4 regions of the Streptomyces sp. NPDC097595 genome follow, and region 1 is predicted to be linked to each of the others. Evidence: riboswitches for the same ligand, from Rfam matches in the RefSeq annotation. Region 1 holds a riboswitch; each other region holds the start of a gene.
What was found. Region 1 has a riboswitch for cobalamin ahead of ACIQZN_RS01780 (prenyltransferase/squalene oxidase repeat-containing protein). Riboswitches for the same ligand answer to the same signal wherever they lie in the genome.
Positions count from the first base shown of each region.

Region 2: linked by a shared signal. The riboswitch ahead of ACIQZN_RS10810 (ABC transporter substrate-binding protein) and the one ahead of ACIQZN_RS01780 (prenyltransferase/squalene oxidase repeat-containing protein) in region 1 are both predicted to bind cobalamin.
Region 3: linked by a shared signal. The riboswitch ahead of ACIQZN_RS25530 (ribonucleoside-diphosphate reductase subunit alpha) and the one ahead of ACIQZN_RS01780 (prenyltransferase/squalene oxidase repeat-containing protein) in region 1 are both predicted to bind cobalamin.
Region 4: linked by a shared signal. The riboswitch ahead of ACIQZN_RS15915 (cobalamin biosynthesis protein) and the one ahead of ACIQZN_RS01780 (prenyltransferase/squalene oxidase repeat-containing protein) in region 1 are both predicted to bind cobalamin.

Region 1 covers NZ_JBIWCN010000001.1:410,144-414,319, reverse strand. Annotated here, with positions in the region: gene ACIQZN_RS01780 (prenyltransferase/squalene oxidase repeat-containing protein) at 1-2,460, opposite strand, end outside; cobalamin riboswitch at 2,631-2,762, opposite strand; cobalamin riboswitch at 2,863-2,936, shown strand; gene ACIQZN_RS01775 (prenyltransferase/squalene oxidase repeat-containing protein) at 3,058-4,176, shown strand, end outside.
Region 2 covers NZ_JBIWCN010000005.1:301,160-305,335, reverse strand. Annotated here, with positions in the region: gene ACIQZN_RS10825 (acyl-CoA dehydrogenase) at 1-492, shown strand, start outside; gene ACIQZN_RS10820 (acyl carrier protein) at 735-974, shown strand; gene ACIQZN_RS10815 (beta-ketoacyl-[acyl-carrier-protein] synthase family protein) at 971-2,194, shown strand; cobalamin riboswitch at 2,232-2,419, shown strand; gene ACIQZN_RS10810 (ABC transporter substrate-binding protein) at 2,481-3,518, shown strand; gene ACIQZN_RS10805 (FecCD family ABC transporter permease) at 3,593-4,176, shown strand, end outside.
Region 3 covers NZ_JBIWCN010000018.1:38,328-42,503, forward strand. Annotated here, with positions in the region: gene mctP (monocarboxylate uptake permease MctP) at 1-1,295, shown strand, start outside; cobalamin riboswitch at 1,348-1,486, shown strand; gene ACIQZN_RS25530 (ribonucleoside-diphosphate reductase subunit alpha) at 1,626-4,022, shown strand; gene ACIQZN_RS25535 (ribonucleotide-diphosphate reductase subunit beta) at 4,022-4,176, shown strand, end outside.
Region 4 covers NZ_JBIWCN010000009.1:56,797-60,972, reverse strand. Annotated here, with positions in the region: gene ACIQZN_RS15920 (cobyric acid synthase) at 1-890, opposite strand, end outside; gene ACIQZN_RS15915 (cobalamin biosynthesis protein) at 887-1,870, opposite strand; cobalamin riboswitch at 1,993-2,123, opposite strand; gene ACIQZN_RS15910 (hypothetical protein) at 2,270-2,503, opposite strand; gene ACIQZN_RS15905 (anion permease) at 2,536-3,801, opposite strand; gene ACIQZN_RS15900 (class II aldolase/adducin family protein) at 3,934-4,176, shown strand, end outside.

The sequences.
Region 1 (4,176 bases):
GCTGCGGTCCAGCTTCCCGAAGGAGATGCCGGTGGCGCCGCCCACGGCCTGGGTGGAGGCCCGAAGGTCGGAGCCCGGCTGGCCCTCCTTGGCGACCTTGAAGCCGCCGTCGCCGTTCTGCTGCCCGGCGAGGAACTTCAGCGCCGCGTCGATCTCCTTCTTGTACGTGTCCTTGTCGAGGGAGAGTCCTTGCACGGCGAGGGCCGCGGAGTTGACGGAGTTGCCCGCCGCGCCCGGGAATCCGCCGTCGGGCAGCTGCTTGGAGGCGATCCACTTCAGGGCCTTGCCGACCGCCGCGTCCGCCTGGTCCCCGCCGGCGAGGTCGAGGGCCATCGCGGCGATGGCGGTGGAGTCGACGTCGGAGTCGCCGGTCGGCGGGATCAGGCTCGGCCAGGCGCCGTTGCCGTCGTTCTGCAGGCTCTCCAGGTAGGCGAGCGGCGCCTTCGCGTTGTCCTTGTCCCCCGCGCGCAGCTGGGCCATGACAGCGAGCGCCTGCGAGAAGACGGACGGCGCGTAGGTGTAGGCGCCCTCGGCCGCGCAGGAGCGGTCCGGGGCGGTGCTCGCGGCGGGGCACACCGCCTTGTCCAGGGCGGCGATCAGGTCCTGCCCGGCGAAGTCGCGGGGGTCGCGTCCAACGGCCTCGGCCAGCAGCGCGGTCTTGCCGATCGATCCGCCGGCGGCGTACTCGGTGCCGGCGCCCGTCCAGTCGTTGACCGTCCGTCCTTCGCCGTCCTTGCCCTGGTCGTCCAGGAAGTCCACGATGCCGCGCAGCCTGGCGTTGTTCAGGCCGGTGGCGGCGAGCGCGTAGGCGCCGTCGATGGTCAGGCCGAAGTCGGCGCGCCCGGAGCCGGGGCCGACCGGGTAGTAGCGGCCCTGCTTGAGCTGCGCCGCGCCCGTGAGGTAGGCCACGCCCTTCTTCAGGTCGGGGCCCTTCCCGGGAGCCGGGGGCTCGGTGGTGGGAGGGGTGGTGGTCGGTGGGGTGGTGGGCTCGCTCTTCTCGGTGGTGAGCGTCGCGAGATCGGTACGCGCACCGGCGAGTACGGCGACGGGGGTCGCGTACAGGGTGGGGTCGACGGCGTCCTGGTCGTAGCCGAAGCCGCCGCCCTTGAGCTGGACGCGGGAGAGCCAGCCCTCGGCGGCCCCGGCCCGCTTCGTTTCGCCGAGCGCGCGCAGCGTCTGGGCGGCGTAGGCGGTGGTGATCACGTCACCGGTGGTGGACCCGGCGTAGCCCGGGAAGGCCCCGGTGTCGAGCTGCGTCTTCGTGAGGTAGTCGCGGGCCTTGGCGACGGCGTCGTCGTGGCCGCCCGCCGCGTGCAGGACGAGTGCGATCAGCCCGGTGGTGCCGGCGTCGCCCTCGCAGCGCTCGCCCGGCTGGATGAGGATGCTGGTGATGCCGCCGTCCTTGCACTGCACCTGGACCAGCCGGTCGACCGAGGCGGTGTCCGGCTTCTCGCCGGCCCGCAGGAGGGCGAGGACGGCGCGGGCCTGCTCGTCGGCGTAGGTGATGCCGCGGATGTCTCCGGGGGCGGTGCAGCCGTCGCCGGGGGCGCGTTCCGTGCACACGTTGCCGGTGAGGTCGGCGATCAGGTCGCGGCCGCCGAAGGAGTGCGCGTCGCCCTCGGTGGACTCCGCGAGCAGGGCGAGCCGGGCGGCGGCCGCGGTCGCGAGGGGCTGGTCCTTGCCGTTGGACGAGACGTAGTCGTCGACGTGGGCGGCGAGGAACGAGGTGACCTTGTCGAGTGCGTCACTCCTGCCGTCGGCGGCGGCCAGCGCGTACGCGGTCTCCGTCGTCAGGAGGTAGTTGGGGGTCTCGGCGCCCTCGTCCACGATGCGTTCGCCGTCGGTGAGGCCGTCCTTCAGCCAGCTCGCGGCCGCGGCGACGTCCACCCTTCCCGGTGCCCCGGTCGGTTCGCCGCTCGGGTCGGGGCTGGACCCTCCTCCGGGGCGCACGTCGTCGGGGCTGAAGGTGGGCCTGCCCGTGGTGCCTTCGACATCGGTGCCGCCGTAGACCCAGGCGTCGACGTCGCCGTCCTTGAGCTTGCGGCTCATGGCCCCGTACTGGCTGTAGGACCAGTCGTCCTGTCCGGCCGAGGCGACCCAGTAGGACCAGTACGCGGTGGCCTGCGGGGTGAGGACACAGGCTTCCTTGTCCGGAGTCGGGTACTGCGTACCGGAGTTGAAGGCGCCGTACCCGATGCGACAGATGAAGGCGGGTCCGTCGTGCTGGGTGCCCTCGGTGCTGAATCCGCCTTCGTGCAGCAGCTCGTAGCCGGTGGTGGGGGTCGTGTCGCAGCCGCGTTGGACCGTGCCGCCGAAGGGCCCGAAGTCGACGGCGACGACGGCGCCCTTGGTGGCGGTGCAGTCGGCGGCCGGGGCCGCCGCGGCGCGCTGGGCGCCGGGCAGGAAGGCGAAGCAGACCGCGGCCAGGAGGCCGAGTGCGCAGAGCGCGGCCGTGAACATGCCCTGACGTCTTCGTGCACCTGTGTCCGGGCGCTGCATGGTCCCCACCGGGCCCCCTCGGGTGTGGCCGATGCGGGGGTACGAAGACGTGGCAGCAGTACGCCGCCCGAGTTCCGCAAGGAACCGCGCGTCGTCACGGGGCGCACCACGCCGTAGTCCGCGACGGCGTCTGTTGCTGTGGAACAAGCTCCAGGTACTCCGGCTCACCCGGCCAGGCCGGGTCTACGGTTGCGGGTCAGCGCCGGACTTCGACCGGCTTCCCCTGGAACAGCTTGCGTATCGGAGCGAGTGGAGCATGCGTTCGTACGGTCCGTCAAGGCCGCCCCCGACGTGACGCCGAGGCGCACCGGGGCCCTGTGGCGGACCCGCCCGGCGTCGGGTACTGTCCCGCACTGCCGAGTGGGGGAACCCGGTGGGAATCCGGGGCTGACGCGCAGCGGTGTGGGGGCTTCTACCGCCTCCGAGCCCGAATGCCCAAGCGGTGATGGCTATCTGGAAGTCGGTCCACGCGTTCGCGGACGGCGGCCAAGTCCGCTGCGTGCGCTCGAAAGGGCCGGCCACCGGGCGGGTCGGCGTCCCTTCACCCTGGAGCACGCCATGCCCCGTCCCGCCCTTGTCCACCGCACCGCCCTCACCGCGGTAGCCGCGCTGGGCGCGTTCGCGCTCACCACCCTGCCGGCCGCGGCGACCGCCACGCCCGCGCAGATCGCCACGTCCAAGACGAACGGTGTGACGTACCTCAAGTCCCTTCAGCAGTCCGACGGTTCGTACGCGGGCACCGGTCTGTCCAACGAGTGGGCCTTCAGCGCGCTCGCGGCGGCGGGCACCGCCGCGGTGGACGTCACCCCCGGTGGCGACGCGACCAAGAACGCGCGGACGGTGTACAGAAACCTCCTGGCCACCAGCGCCTGGCCGTCCGCGTCCCCGGTCGTCACCGACTACGAGCGGGCCGCGCTGAACGCCTACGCGGCCGGAATCGACCCCGCGCGCGTCTCGGCGGCACGCAACCTCGTCGCGGACATGTACCGCTACTGGCAGACCGCCGAGCCCGGCTATTTCGGCCCCTCCGCCAACTTCAACGGCACGGTGTTCGCGGCGCTCGCCCTGAACGGCGCCAGGACCACCAGCGGCCAGATACGCGTACCGCAGTCGCTGCGCAACGCGGTGATCACCCGTATCCGGGCCAACCAGCACGACGACGGCGGCTGGAACTACAGCAAGGCCGAGGGCGATCCGGGCGCGCTGGCCGCCGACAGCGACATCGACATGACCGGGGCCGCGATGGCCGCGCTCTGCGTGTCGGGCGTCGCCAACACCGATCCGGACATCGTGCAGGCGAAGACGTTCCTCAAGGGCAAGCTGATCGCCAACACCGGTGCGTTCGAGGCCATGTTCGGCGTCAACACGGACTCCAACGGCTGGGCCGTCTCCGGGCTCAACGCGTGCGGGATCAACCCCCAGACCGGTGACTTCCTCACCAGCAAGGGCAAGACCCCGGTCGACTTCCTGATCAGCCAGCAGTTCAACCCCGGTGGCGGATTCAAGTACCTCCCGACCGACACCGGCCCGCAGGCGTACGCGTCGATCGACGGGCTGCGCGCGGTGGCGGGCGGCGGCTTCACGGCGACCCCGCCCACGCCGGTCACCTCGGGCGCACCCCAGTGGGTGGGCCAGACCTCGCTGACCTCGGGCACCGCGACGTCCTTCGCACTGACC
Region 2 (4,176 bases), on a different contig from region 1:
CTCCGGTTCCTGGTCCGGCTCCTGGGGTGCGCCGAGGAGCTGTGGTTCGCGCGCGCCGGGGCCCGGGCGGCCGGGATGGCGCACGGCGACCCGCTGGGCCGCTGGAACGCGGCGGCGGGCCCGGCGCTGCGCGGGGTCGAGGCGCACGCCTGCCGGCAGGCGGCCGAGGCGTACGCGGAGGCCGTCGAGGCGCTGCCCGCCGGGGCGGACCGGGACCGGCTCGGCGAGCTGGCCCGGCTGTTCGCCCTGGGCCGGGTCGCGCGCGACAGCGGTGACCTGCTCGCGGCCGGCCATCTGAGCACCAGTCAGGCGGAGGCGCTGACGGACCACACGGAACGGCTCATCGAGGCGGTGGCCCCCCACCTCCCGGGGCTCGCCGACTCCTTCGCCTTCCCCGACGAGTTGCTCGCCGACTGGCCGATCACCGGCGCCGGTTACGCCGAGGCGTACGACGATCCGGAGGCCCACTGGCACATGGAGGCGGGCCGATGAGGGGCACTCGGACACGCCGTGCGGCACGGGCCGTGCGGGGGCTCGGGGCGGGGGCCGTCCTCCTCGCCTACTGGACGACCGTCGCCGTGTTCGCGCGATGGTCCGGGGCGTCCCGGACGGGCGTTGGCGAATCGGTTCGCCGCAAGGCGTAACCGGAGCGACGCTGCTCAGTTGTTCCGGCGTCGGGGCCGTGCGCGCCGGCGCCGGGCACCCCGCCGGATGGGCATGAGGAAAGGGAGACCATGAGCACGATCCACCCCCGCATCACCGATGTACTCAGCCGTACCTTCAAGGTGCCCGTGGCCGAGATCCTTCCGGACTCCACGATGGACAGCCTGGACATGGACTCCCTCGCGGCCGCCGAGTTCGCCGTCGTCCTCCGGGAGACCACCGGGGTCGAGCTGGACACCGGCGCCCTGACCCGGGGGACCACTCTCGCCGAGCTCACGGCCCACCTCCACGCGTCGGCCGGCGTCCGATGAGGACACCGGCCATCGCCGTCACCGGGCTCGGCATGATCACCCCGGTCGGCAACGACACCGAGTCCACCTGGCAGGGGGTGTGCGCCGCCGTGAGCCCGGCGCGCACCGTTCCCGCGCTCGCCGGGTGCGCGATCGGCTTCGCCTGCGTGGTCGACGGCATCGACCTGGACGCCGAGATCGGCCGTCGTACCGCCTTCCGGATGGGCCGGTACGTCAAGTTCGCCGTCCTGGCCGCCCGGGAGGCCGTCGCCGACGCCGGGCTCGACCCGGCCGGCTGGGACGGCAGCCGCGTCGCGGTCGTCGTCGGCACCAGCAGCGGGGGCTCCGCGCACCTCACCGACCAGGCGCTGGTCCTGGAGCGGAAGGGCCCGGAGGCGACCTCGCCCGCCGGGGTCCTGCTGACCATCCCCAACATGCCCGCCGCCGAGATCGCGATCGAGATGCGGGCCACCGGCCCCAGCATGGCCCCCTGCACGGCCTGCTCGTCCGGCGTCACCGCGCTGTCCGTCGCCCGCGACCTGCTGGCCTCCGGGCAGTGCGACGTGGCCATCGCGGGGGCGACCGAGTCGACGCTCTTCCCGATCGCCATGACCGGCTTCGCCCGGTCCGGGGCCGCCGCCCTCGCGGACGGCGACCTGTCCCGGCTCAGCCGGCCCTTCGCCGCCGACCGCGCCGGACTCGTCATGGGTGAGGGCGCCGCCGTCATGGTGCTGGAACGCGCCGCCGACGCGGAGGCCAGGGGCGCCGAACCCCGGGCCCTGCTCGCCGGCACCGGCGCCACCACGGACGCCCACCACCCCACCAGCCCGCACCCCGACGGGCGGATCGCCCGGGCCGCCGTCGAGGCCGCCCTGCGCGACGCGGGCTGGCGGGCCGACGAGGTGGAGCACGTCAACGCGCACGGCACCGCGACCCTGCGCAACGACGCCGCCGAGGCCGCGCTGATCAGCCGGGTGTACCCGCACCGCCCGCCCGTCACCGCCCCCAAGGGCGTGCTCGGGCACTGCATGGGCGCGGCCGGGGCGATCGAGGCGGGGCTGACGATCCTCACCCTCCAGCGCGGGGTGATCCCGCCGGTCGCCAACCTGGACGCACCCGCGCCCGGGTTCGACATCGACTGCGTCACCAAGGTGCCGCTGGTACGGCCCGTCCGCCGGGCCGTCAGCCACTCCTTCGGCTTCGGCGGGCACAACGCGGTGGTGGCCCTGCAACGTCCATGAGCCCCTGGGGGCGGCTCTGAGCTGCGCGGACGCCCGTGATAGCTTCCCCGGAGCCAGTCGAACTCCACGTAGGGGTCAGGGAATCCGGTGCGAATCCGGAACTGACGCGCAGCGGTGAGGGGGACGGGCGGGGCCACGGCCACTGGGAGACCCGGCGTCTCCCGGGAAGGCGTCCCGCCCGGACGAACCCGAGTCCGAAGACCTGCTGGCGACCGCCGTCCGGGACCGGGCGGCGGACCGTACAGCGGGCCCCGCGCATGGGCCCAGAGACGCCGAGGTATACCCCGTGCCGTTCATAGGCCCCGTCCGTTCCGCCGCCCTGCTCACCACGGCACTCCTGCTGCTGACGGCCTGCGGGGGGTCCCCGTCCGAGAAGGCCGACGCAGCGGGCAAGGCGGACGGCTATCCGGTCACGCTCAAGAACTGCGGGCGCACCGTCACCGTGAACGCCGCACCCCGGCGCGCGGTCTCCGTCGACCAGGGCACGACGGAGATCCTGCTCTCGCTCGGTCTCCAGGACCGGATCGCCGCCACCGCCACCTGGACGGACCCGGTGATGAAGGGCCTGGAGAAGGCCAACGCGGGCGTGAAGAGGATCGCCGACAACCGGCCCTCCTCCGAGAAGGTCCTCGACCAGGAGCCCGACTTCGTCGCCGCCGACTTCGAGTCGACCCTCGCCAAGGGCGGCGTCGCCCCGCGCGAGCAGTTCGAGAAGCTGGGCGTCCCCACCTATGTCGCGCCCGCCGACTGCACCGCCAAGGACAACACCAAGGACGGCGACGGCGTCCGCACCGGCGCCCTCACCATGGACAGCGTCTACACCGAAGTGCGCGAGCTGGCCCGGGTGTTCGGCGTGCCGGAGCGCGGCGAGAAGCTGGTCGCGCGGCTCCAGGACCGTATCCGGAAGGCCGCCGACGGCATCGACGCGTCCGGCACCTCCGTCATGTACTGGTTCGCCAACTCCGAGTCCCCCTATCTGGCGGGCTGCTGCGGGGCGCCCGGCATCATGACCCGGGAGCTGGGCCTGAAGAACGCCTTCGACGACACGCACGACGAATGGCCCCAGATCAACTGGGAGACCGTCGCCGACCGCAACCCGGACGTCCTCGTCATCGGCGACCTCACCCGCAAGTCCCAGACCGCCGAGAGCGCCGCCGGGAAGATCGCCTTCCTGGAGTCCAACCCGGTCACGAAGAAGATGGACGCCGTACGCCACAAGCGCTACGTCCTGCTCAGCGGCCAGGCCATGAACCCGACCATCCGCACGGTCGAGGGCGTGGAGCTGGTGGCCGCCGGGCTGCGCGACTTCGGGCTCGCGGGGTGACGGCCACCGACCGGCTCACCGCCCCACCCGACGAGGCGCCTCCCGCAAAGACCCCGGATGCCGCACGCCTCCGGCTGCGCGGACTGCGCGGCGGCCTCCTGTGGACCGGCGGCCTCGTGCTGCTCGCCCTGTCCGTCGCGGTCGCCGTCACCATCGGACCGGCCCGGATCTCCGTCATGGACGTCTGGTCCGCCGTCGCCGCCCACCTCGGCATCGGCGAGGTCCGGCTCAGCCCGATCCGCGACGGCATCATCTGGAACCTGCGCATGCCGCGTACGCTGCTCGCCGCCGTCTGCGGGGCGGGACTCGCGGTCTGCGGGACCGTCATGCAGTCCCTGTTGCGCAACCCGCTGGCCGACCCCTTCGTCCTCGGCGTCTCCTCCGGCGCGTCCACCGGCGCGGTCCTGGTCGTCGTGCTCGGCGTCGGCGGGGGAGCGGTGACGCTGCCGGCCGGGGCGTTCATCGGAGCGCTCTGCTCCTTCGCGCTGGTGATGCTGCTCAGCCACACCCTGGGCGGCTCCACCGACCGGGTCGTGCTCTCCGGCGTCGCCGCCATGCAGTTGTTCTCGGCGCTGACCTCGTTCGTCGTCATGACGGCCGCCGACGCCGAGCAGACCCGGGGCGTGCTGTTCTGGCTGCTCGGCTCGCTCGGCGGGGT
Region 3 (4,176 bases), on a different contig from region 1:
ACAAGCACGGGTACGTCACCACCTCGGACTTCGTCCGCGGCCGGTTCGGCTCGAAGGGTCTGTCGCTGGCCGTCGCGGTCACCGGCATCCTCGCCACCATGCCGTACATCGCGCTCCAGCTCGTCGGCATCCAGGCGGTGCTGGACGTGATGGGCGTCGGCGGCGGCGAGAACACCAACTGGTTCGTCAAGGACCTGCCGCTGCTGATCGCGTTCGCGGTGCTCGCCGCGTACACCTACTCCTCGGGGCTGCGGGCGCCCGCGCTGATCGCGTTCGTCAAGGACGGGCTGATCTACCTGGTCATCGCCGTCGCGATCATCTACATCCCGATCAAGCTCGGCGGCTTCGACGACATCTTCGCCTCCGCCCAGGACAAGTTCACCAAGGCGGGCGCGGGCGGCCTCGCACCGGCCGCGGCCGGCCAGTGGGGTTACGCGACCCTGGCGCTCGGGTCCGCGCTGGCGCTGTTCATGTACCCGCACTCGATCACGGCGACGCTCTCCAGCCGCAGCCGTGAGGTGATCCGCCGCAACACCACGATCCTGCCGCTCTACTCGCTGATGCTGGGCCTGCTCGCGCTGCTCGGCTTCATGGCGATCGCCGCCGGCGTCAAGGTGGACAACGGCCAGCTGGCCATCCCGCAGCTGTTCGAGAACATGTTCCCCGACTGGTTCGCGGGCGTGGCCTTCGCCGCGATCGGCATCGGCGCCCTGGTACCGGCCGCGATCATGTCCATCGCCGCGGCGAACCTGTTCACGCGCAACATCTACAAGGACTTCCTGAAGCCGGACGCGACGCCCGAGCAGGAGACCAAGGTCTCCAAGCTGGTGTCGCTGCTGGTCAAGGTCGGCGCCCTCGCCTTCGTCCTCACCATGGACAAGACCGTCGCGATCAACTTCCAGCTGCTCGGCGGGATCTGGATCCTCCAGACGATGCCGGCCCTGGTCGGCGGCCTGTTCACCCGGTGGTTCCACCGCTGGGCGCTACTCGCCGGCTGGGCGGTCGGCATGATCTACGGTACGGCTGCCGCGTACGGGGTCGCGAGCCCGACGCAGAAGCACTTCGGCGGGTCCTCCAAGGAGATCCCGGGCCTCGGTGAGATCGGCTACATCGGCCTCACCGCGTTCGTGCTGAACGTCGTGGTCGTCGTCGTCCTCACCTTCGTCCTGAACGCCGTGAAGGCGCCTGCCGGGATCGACGAGACCTCCCCGGGCGACTACACCGCGGACGCGGGCGACCCGGGCGTCCAGGAGAAGCTGCCGCCGGCCACGGCGGGAGCGCCGGGCGGTCACTGACCGCACACCTTTACGCCACGCGACACAAGATGTGGGGGCTGCCCGACAGGGCGGCCCCCACATGTATGCTCGTGCTCGCTGTCGCCGCAGGGGAATCCGGTGTGAATCCGGAACTGTCCCGCAACGGTGTATTCGGTGCGCTTTCGCGCACCCGTGGAGTCCGAGGACCTGCCGACAGCGCATCCGGCTCGACCGAACCGGATGCCCAGACGTCCGGGCCTCGTGGATGGGCCGGTGGACGCCGCACGGAGTGCCGCCCCGCCCGGGCCCGCTCCTGCCCGGCTGCCCCCGCTCTCCGCCGGCCCAGAGCCGAGCGAGGGAGAGCACCACGTGACCATCGCGCCAGCCGATCCGGTTTCAGCGGCCGAAGCAACGGGGACCGCGAGCGACGGACCGGGTACCGCACTGCTGCGGACCCTGACCGACCTCACCGCCGACCTGCCCGACACCGACCCCGGTCGCGTCGCCGCCGCCGCCCTGCGCGGCCGCAACGCCCGGTCGGACGAGGCGGAGCTGCGCTCGCTGGCCACCGAGGCCGCGGCGGGCCTCATCTCCGAGGACCCCGCCTACTCCCGGCTCGCCGCCCGGCTGCTCACCCGCACCATCGCGGACGAGGCCGCCGGGCAGGGCGCCACCTCGTTCTCCGCCTCGGTCGCCGTGGGCCACCGCGAGGGCCTGATCGCGGACCGCACCGCCGCGTTCGTCACGCTGCACGCGGCCGCCCTGGACGCCCTGGTCGAACGGTCCCTCGCGGACGGGGCCGACGACCGCTTCGGGTACTTCGGGCTGCGCACCCTGCACAGCCGCTACCTGCTGCGCCACCCGCTCACCCGCCAGGTCATCGAGACCCCCCAGCACTTCATGCTCCGGGTCGCCGCCGGGCTCGCCGAGGACGACTCCGTGCGGGCGCTGGACGAGGTCGCGGCGCTGTACGGGCTGATGAGCCGGCTGGACTACCTGCCCTCCTCGCCGACGCTCTTCAACTCCGGCACCCGCCACCCGCAGATGTCCTCCTGCTACCTGCTGGACTCGCCGCTGGACGAGCTGGACTCGATCTACGACCGCTACCACCAGGTGGCCCGGCTGTCGAAGCACGCGGGCGGCATCGGCCTCTCGTACTCCCGCATCCGCGCCCGCGGTTCGCTGATCCGGGGCACCAACGGCCACTCCAACGGCATCGTGCCGTTCCTCAAGACGCTGGACGCCTCCGTCGCCGCCGTGAACCAGGGCGGCCGCCGCAAGGGCGCCGCCGCGGTCTACCTGGAGACCTGGCACGCGGACATCGAGGAGTTCCTGGAGCTCCGCGACAACACGGGCGAGGACCAGCGGCGCACGCACAACCTGAACCTGGCGCACTGGATCCCGGACGAGTTCATGCGCCGCGTCGACGCGGACGGAGCCTGGTCGCTGTTCTCCCCGGCGGACGTGCCCGAGCTGACCGACCTGTGGGGCGACGACTTCGACGCCGCGTACCGGGCGGCCGAGGCGAAGGGCCTGGCCCGCAAGACCATGCCGGCCCGCGAGCTGTACGGCCGGATGATGCGGACCCTGGCGCAGACCGGGCAGGGCTGGATGACGTTCAAGGACGCCTCCAACCGCACCGCGAACCAGACCGCCGAGCCGGGCAGGGTCGTGCACTCGTCGAACCTGTGCACCGAGATCCTGGAGGTCACCGACGACGGCGAGACGGCCGTCTGCAACCTCGGCTCGGTCAACCTCGGCGCGTTCGTGGACGGCGGCTCGATCGACTGGGAGCGTCTTGACGCCACCGTGCGGACGGCGGTGACCTTCCTCGACCGGGTCGTGGACATCAACTTCTACCCGACCGAGCAGGCCGGCCGGTCCAACGCCCGCTGGCGGCCGGTGGGCCTGGGCGCGATGGGGCTCCAGGACGTCTTCTTCCAGCTGCGGCTGCCCTTCGACTCCCCCGAGGCCCGGGCGCTCTCCACGAAGATCGCCGAGCGCATCATGCTCGCCGCGTACGAGGCGTCCTGCGACCTCGCGGAGCGGTCCGGTCCGCTGCCCGCCTGGTCCGAGACCCGGGCCGCGCGCGGGGTGCTGCACCCCGACCACTACGACACCGAGGTGAACTGGCCGGAGCGCTGGGACGCCCTGCGGGCCCGGATCGCGAAGACCGGGATGCGCAACTCGCTGCTCCTGGCCATCGCCCCGACCGCGACGATCGCCTCGATCGCGGGTGTCTACGAGTGCATCGAGCCCCAGGTCTCGAACCTCTTCAAGCGGGAGACCCTGAGCGGCGAGTTCCTCCAGGTCAACGGCTATCTGGTGGACGAGCTGAAGCGGCTCGGCGTGTGGGACGCGCGGACGCGTGAGGCGCTGCGCGAGGCGAACGGCTCGGTGCAGGGCTTCGCCTGGATTCCGGCGGACGTGCGGGCGCTGTACCGCACCGCGTGGGAGATCCCGCAGCGCGGCCTGATCGACATGGCGGCGGCCCGTACCCCGTTCCTCGACCAGAGCCAGTCGCTCAACCTGTTCCTGGAGACGCCGACGATCGGCAAGCTCTCCTCGATGTACGCGTACGCCTGGAAGCAGGGCCTGAAGACGACGTACTACCTGCGGTCGCGTCCGGCGACCCGGATCGCCCGTGCCGCGTCCGGGGCCGCGTCGGCCGCCGCCCCCATCCCCGTACAGCAGGCGCAGGCTCCCGACGCGGACGCCATCGCCTGCTCCCTGGAAAACCCCGAGTCCTGCGAGGCCTGCCAGTAATGACCGCTGTCAACCACGAGAAGAACCTGCTCGACCCGGGCTTCGAACTGACCCTGCGCCCCATGCGCTACCCGGACTTCTACGAGCGCTACCGGGACGCGATCAAGAACACCTGGCACGTGGAGGAGGTCGACCTCCACTCGGACGTGGCGGA
Region 4 (4,176 bases), on a different contig from region 1:
AGCTCCTCGGGCCGGTCCACGAAGCGGACGACGACGCCCGGTTCGGCGGCCAGCGCGTCCACATCGGTGAAGTTCGACATCAGCGGGATCGCGCACACGGCGACGCGCAGGACGTCCTCGCCGTGCGGCGGGGCGACCGTCGACTCGCGTACGGTGCCGCGCAGCGACACCCGCAGCCCGTCCTCCTCGTCGATGCCGAGCCCGTGCGCGAAGGGCAGCACTCCGTACGTGGGACGGCCCGTCAGGTCCCGCAGCATGTCGAGCCCCGGCTCAAGCAGCGAGACGTCGCCCCGGAACTTGTTGACCAGATATCCCGCGATCAGCTCCTGGTCCTCCGGAGCGAGCAGCGCCGTCGTGCCGAAGAACGAGGCGAAGACCCCGCCCCGGTCGATGTCCCCGACCACCACGACCGGGAAGCGGGCCGCGCGGGCGATGCCCATGTTCACGATGTCCGTGCGGCGCAGGTTGATCTCGGCGGGCGAGCCCGCGCCCTCGCAGATCACCGCGTCGTACGTGCTCCGCAGCTGCTCCAGGCAGTCCGTGACGGTGGACAGCAGCTGTTCCTGCCGCCCGCCGTGGTAACCGCGGGCGCTCATCTCGCCGACCGGCCGCCCCATCAGGACGACCTGGCTGGAGCGGTCGCCGCCGGGCTTGAGCAGCACCGGGTTCATCAGGGCGGTCGGCTCCACGCGGGCGGCCTGGGCCTGCATCGCCTGGGCCCGGCCGATCTCGGCGCCCTCGCGGGTGACGAAGGAGTTCAGCGACATGTTCTGCGCCTTGAACGGGGCGACCTTCACGCCCCGGCGCACCAGCCAGCGGCAGATGCCCGCCGTGACGACGCTCTTGCCCGCGTCCGATGTGGTCCCGGCGACCAGCAGTCCGCCGCTCATATCGTTCTCCGTCCAGGTGTACGAGGTCTGCGGGCCCGGCGCGCGACCGCCCCCGCGCCCAGCCGGGCGGCCACGCTGACGCCGAGGGCGAGCACGCCCACCCGGCGCGAGAGCCGCACCGCGCGCTCGATGTCCCCGGTCTCCACCGCGCGCCCGGCCTCCCCGTTGAGCACGGGCCGGTGCTCGACGCGGCCGCCGTAGGCGAGGGTCCCGCCCAGCCGTACGCCGAGCGCCCCGGCGAACGCGGCCTCCACGGGCCCCGCGTTGGGGCTCGGGTGGGTCGCGGCGTCCGCCCGCCAGGCCCGAACGGCCTCGCGGGGGCGGCCGCCGGAGGCCACGGCGAGCAGGGCGGTGAGCCGGGCGCCGGGCCAGCCCGCGAGGTCGTCGAACCGGGCCGAGGCCCAGCCGTACCGCAGATGGCGCGGCGACTTGTGGCCGACCATCGCGTCGAGCGTGTTGGCGGCGCGGAATCCGACGAGCCCGGGGACCCCGGCGAGGGCGCCCCAGACGAGGGCGCCGACCACCGCGTCCGAGGTGTTCTCGGCGACGGACTCCACCACGGCGCGCGCGATCCCGGGGCCGTCCAGCGCCTGCGGGTCGCGCCCGCACAGGTGCGGCAGCCGCTCCCGGGCCAGCTCGATGTCCCCCGCGTCGAGCGCCCCGCCGATGGCCCGGGCCTCGCGCCCCAGCGACGTACCGCCGACGACGGACCAGGTGGCGGCGGCGGTCAGGGCCACGGAAGCGGCGGGGTGGCGGCGCAGGGCGCGGGCGGCGAGCGCGGCGCCCGCGGCGGCGCCCCCGGCGCAGATCAGGGTGTGCAGGGCGCCCCGGCCGCGGTGGTCGCGCCAGAGCCGGTCCTCGACGGCCGCGGCGGCCCGCCCGAAGGCGGCGACCGGGTGGCCCCTGCGGGGGTCACCGAGCAGCAGGTCGCCGATCAGGCCGGCGGTGGCGCCGTACGCGTAGATGCGATCGGCACGCACGGTTCAGCCGGCCGTACCGGAGTCCGCCGACAGAGGCTGTGGGGAGAGGGGCGCACGGCAGCCGGGCATGGCGATATGTCCTCACTCAGGGTCCGCGCCCTGGTTCGACGTGACGGCGACAAGAGTCTCCTGGCTTCCGGATCGGCGGATTCCCCCGGTCTTCCAGCCCGCTCGCGCGGGCCGTGACGTGCGGTGGGGGACCGCTCCCCGGTGACAGTGGCGGGACCGCGCCGGATTCGCACCGGCTTCCTCTGCTGTCGCCGTAATGGCTCCGGCAGTCCACCACGCCCCGCGAACGCCCGTCAACTCGCCGTTGACCTGCGACGGCAGGGTGGGGGCGGACGCACATCGGGCCGGACGCGCACGAGGTGCGTCCGGCCCGATGGAGCGGGTGTCGCGTCAGGCGACGATGAGATAGATGCCGTACGCGACCGCCGCCGCGCACAGCCCGAAGCAGACGTACGCCCCGGCGCGCGCCAACAGGAGCGAGGAGCCCGCCGGACCGCCCTGCGCGGCCGTTTCCGGCTGCTTGGAGAGGCCGACGATGCCGAGCGTGAAGAGGCCCACCAGGGCGACGGTGGCGACGAGGGAGACGCCGAAGACGGTGCCCAGAGCTGCCCAGTCGATGTTCATACGGGGTGTCCTTACCGGAGTACCGGGGTCTGTCAGACCGTGGCGGGTCGGGCCGGATCGGCGGCGACGGGTGCGGCGGGCGCCGGGATGGTGGCGGCGAGGTCGTGCGCCACGGTGGGCGGCGGGCTCACGGCCGCGATGGCCTGGGTGACGACACCGGCGGGCTCGGCCGGGGCCGTGTCCTCGGTGCCGGGTGCGACATCGCCGTGGCCGACGGGCTTGCGGCGCGAGAGCACCCAGATCGCCCCGGAGCCGGCGATCAGGAGGGCCGCGACGACCACGACGCCCCAGGTGCCCTGTTTCGTCAGGAACTCGGCGCCCGCACCGACCAGACCGGCCGCCGGCAGGGTCAGGCCCCAGGCGACGAACATCCGGGTGGCGGTGGACCAGCGGACCACACCCCCCTTACGGCCGAGGCCCGCGCCCATCACGGCCCCGGAGCAGGACTGCGTGGTGGAGAGGGAGAAGCCGAGGTGCGAGGAGGCCAGGATGACGGTGGCCGCGCTGGTCTGGGCGGCGAAGCCCTGCGGGGGCTTCAGCTCGGTCAGGCCGCTGCCCATGGTGCGGATGATGCGCCAGCCGCCGAGGTACGTGCCGAGCGCGATGGCCAGGCCGGCGCTGACGATGACCCAGACCGGCGGGTTGGAGCCGGGGGAGAGGACCCCACCGGTGACCAGGGCCAGGGTGATGATGCCCATCGTCTTCTGCGCGTCGTTGGTGCCGTGGGCGAGCGAGACGAGCCCGGCCGAGGCGATCTGGCCGGCCCGGTAGCCCTTGGCGGTGGCCTTCTCCTGGGCGTCGTTACGGATCTTCCCGCCGATCCGGTACGTGAGCCTGGTGGCCAGGAGCGCGGCCGCGCCGGCCACGATCGGGGCGGCGACGGCGGGCAGCAGCACCTTGGTGACGACGGTGCCGCCGTTGACCGACGACCAGCCGGCGGACATCACCGCGGCGCCGATGAGGCCGCCGAACAGTGCGTGGGAGGAGCTGGACGGGAGCCCGACCAGCCAGGTCAGAAGATTCCACAGGATGGCGCCGACGAGCGCCGCGAAGATGACCTCGGTTCTGAGGCCGTCCTCGTTGACGATCCCGCCGGAGATCGTCTTGGCGACCTCCACGGACAGGAACGCGCCGACCAGATTGAGAACGGCGGACATCGCGACCGCCGTCTTGGGTTTGAGTGCGCCGGTCGAGATGGTCGTGGCCATCGCGTTGGCGGTGTCGTGGAAACCGTTCGTGAAATCGAACACTAGAGCTGTCACGATCACTATCGCGAGCAGCAGCGTGATGTGTTCCATTTACCCAGGCAATCGTTCGACGTCATTGGCACGTGGAACGTAGGCAACTTGAGTGAACGGAAGATGAACTGAGAAGGGCGTTGCGGTGACCCCCGCGACGGTGGCCGGGCGGGGCCCGGAAAGGATCTTCGGATGAGTGACGGACGGCACGACGCGATCGCCCGGGGATGGGAGGCGGTCGTCGCCGCGGCGCGCCGCACGGCGGCCGAGGGACTGGTCGTCGGAACCTCCGGAAACGTCTCGCTGCGGGTCGGCGACACGGTGCTGGTCACGCCCAGCGGAGTGCCGTACGACCGGCTGCGCCCCGAGGACCTGACCGGCGTCGATCCGGAAGGCAACCAGACCTACGGGACACTGGCCCCCACCAGCGAACTT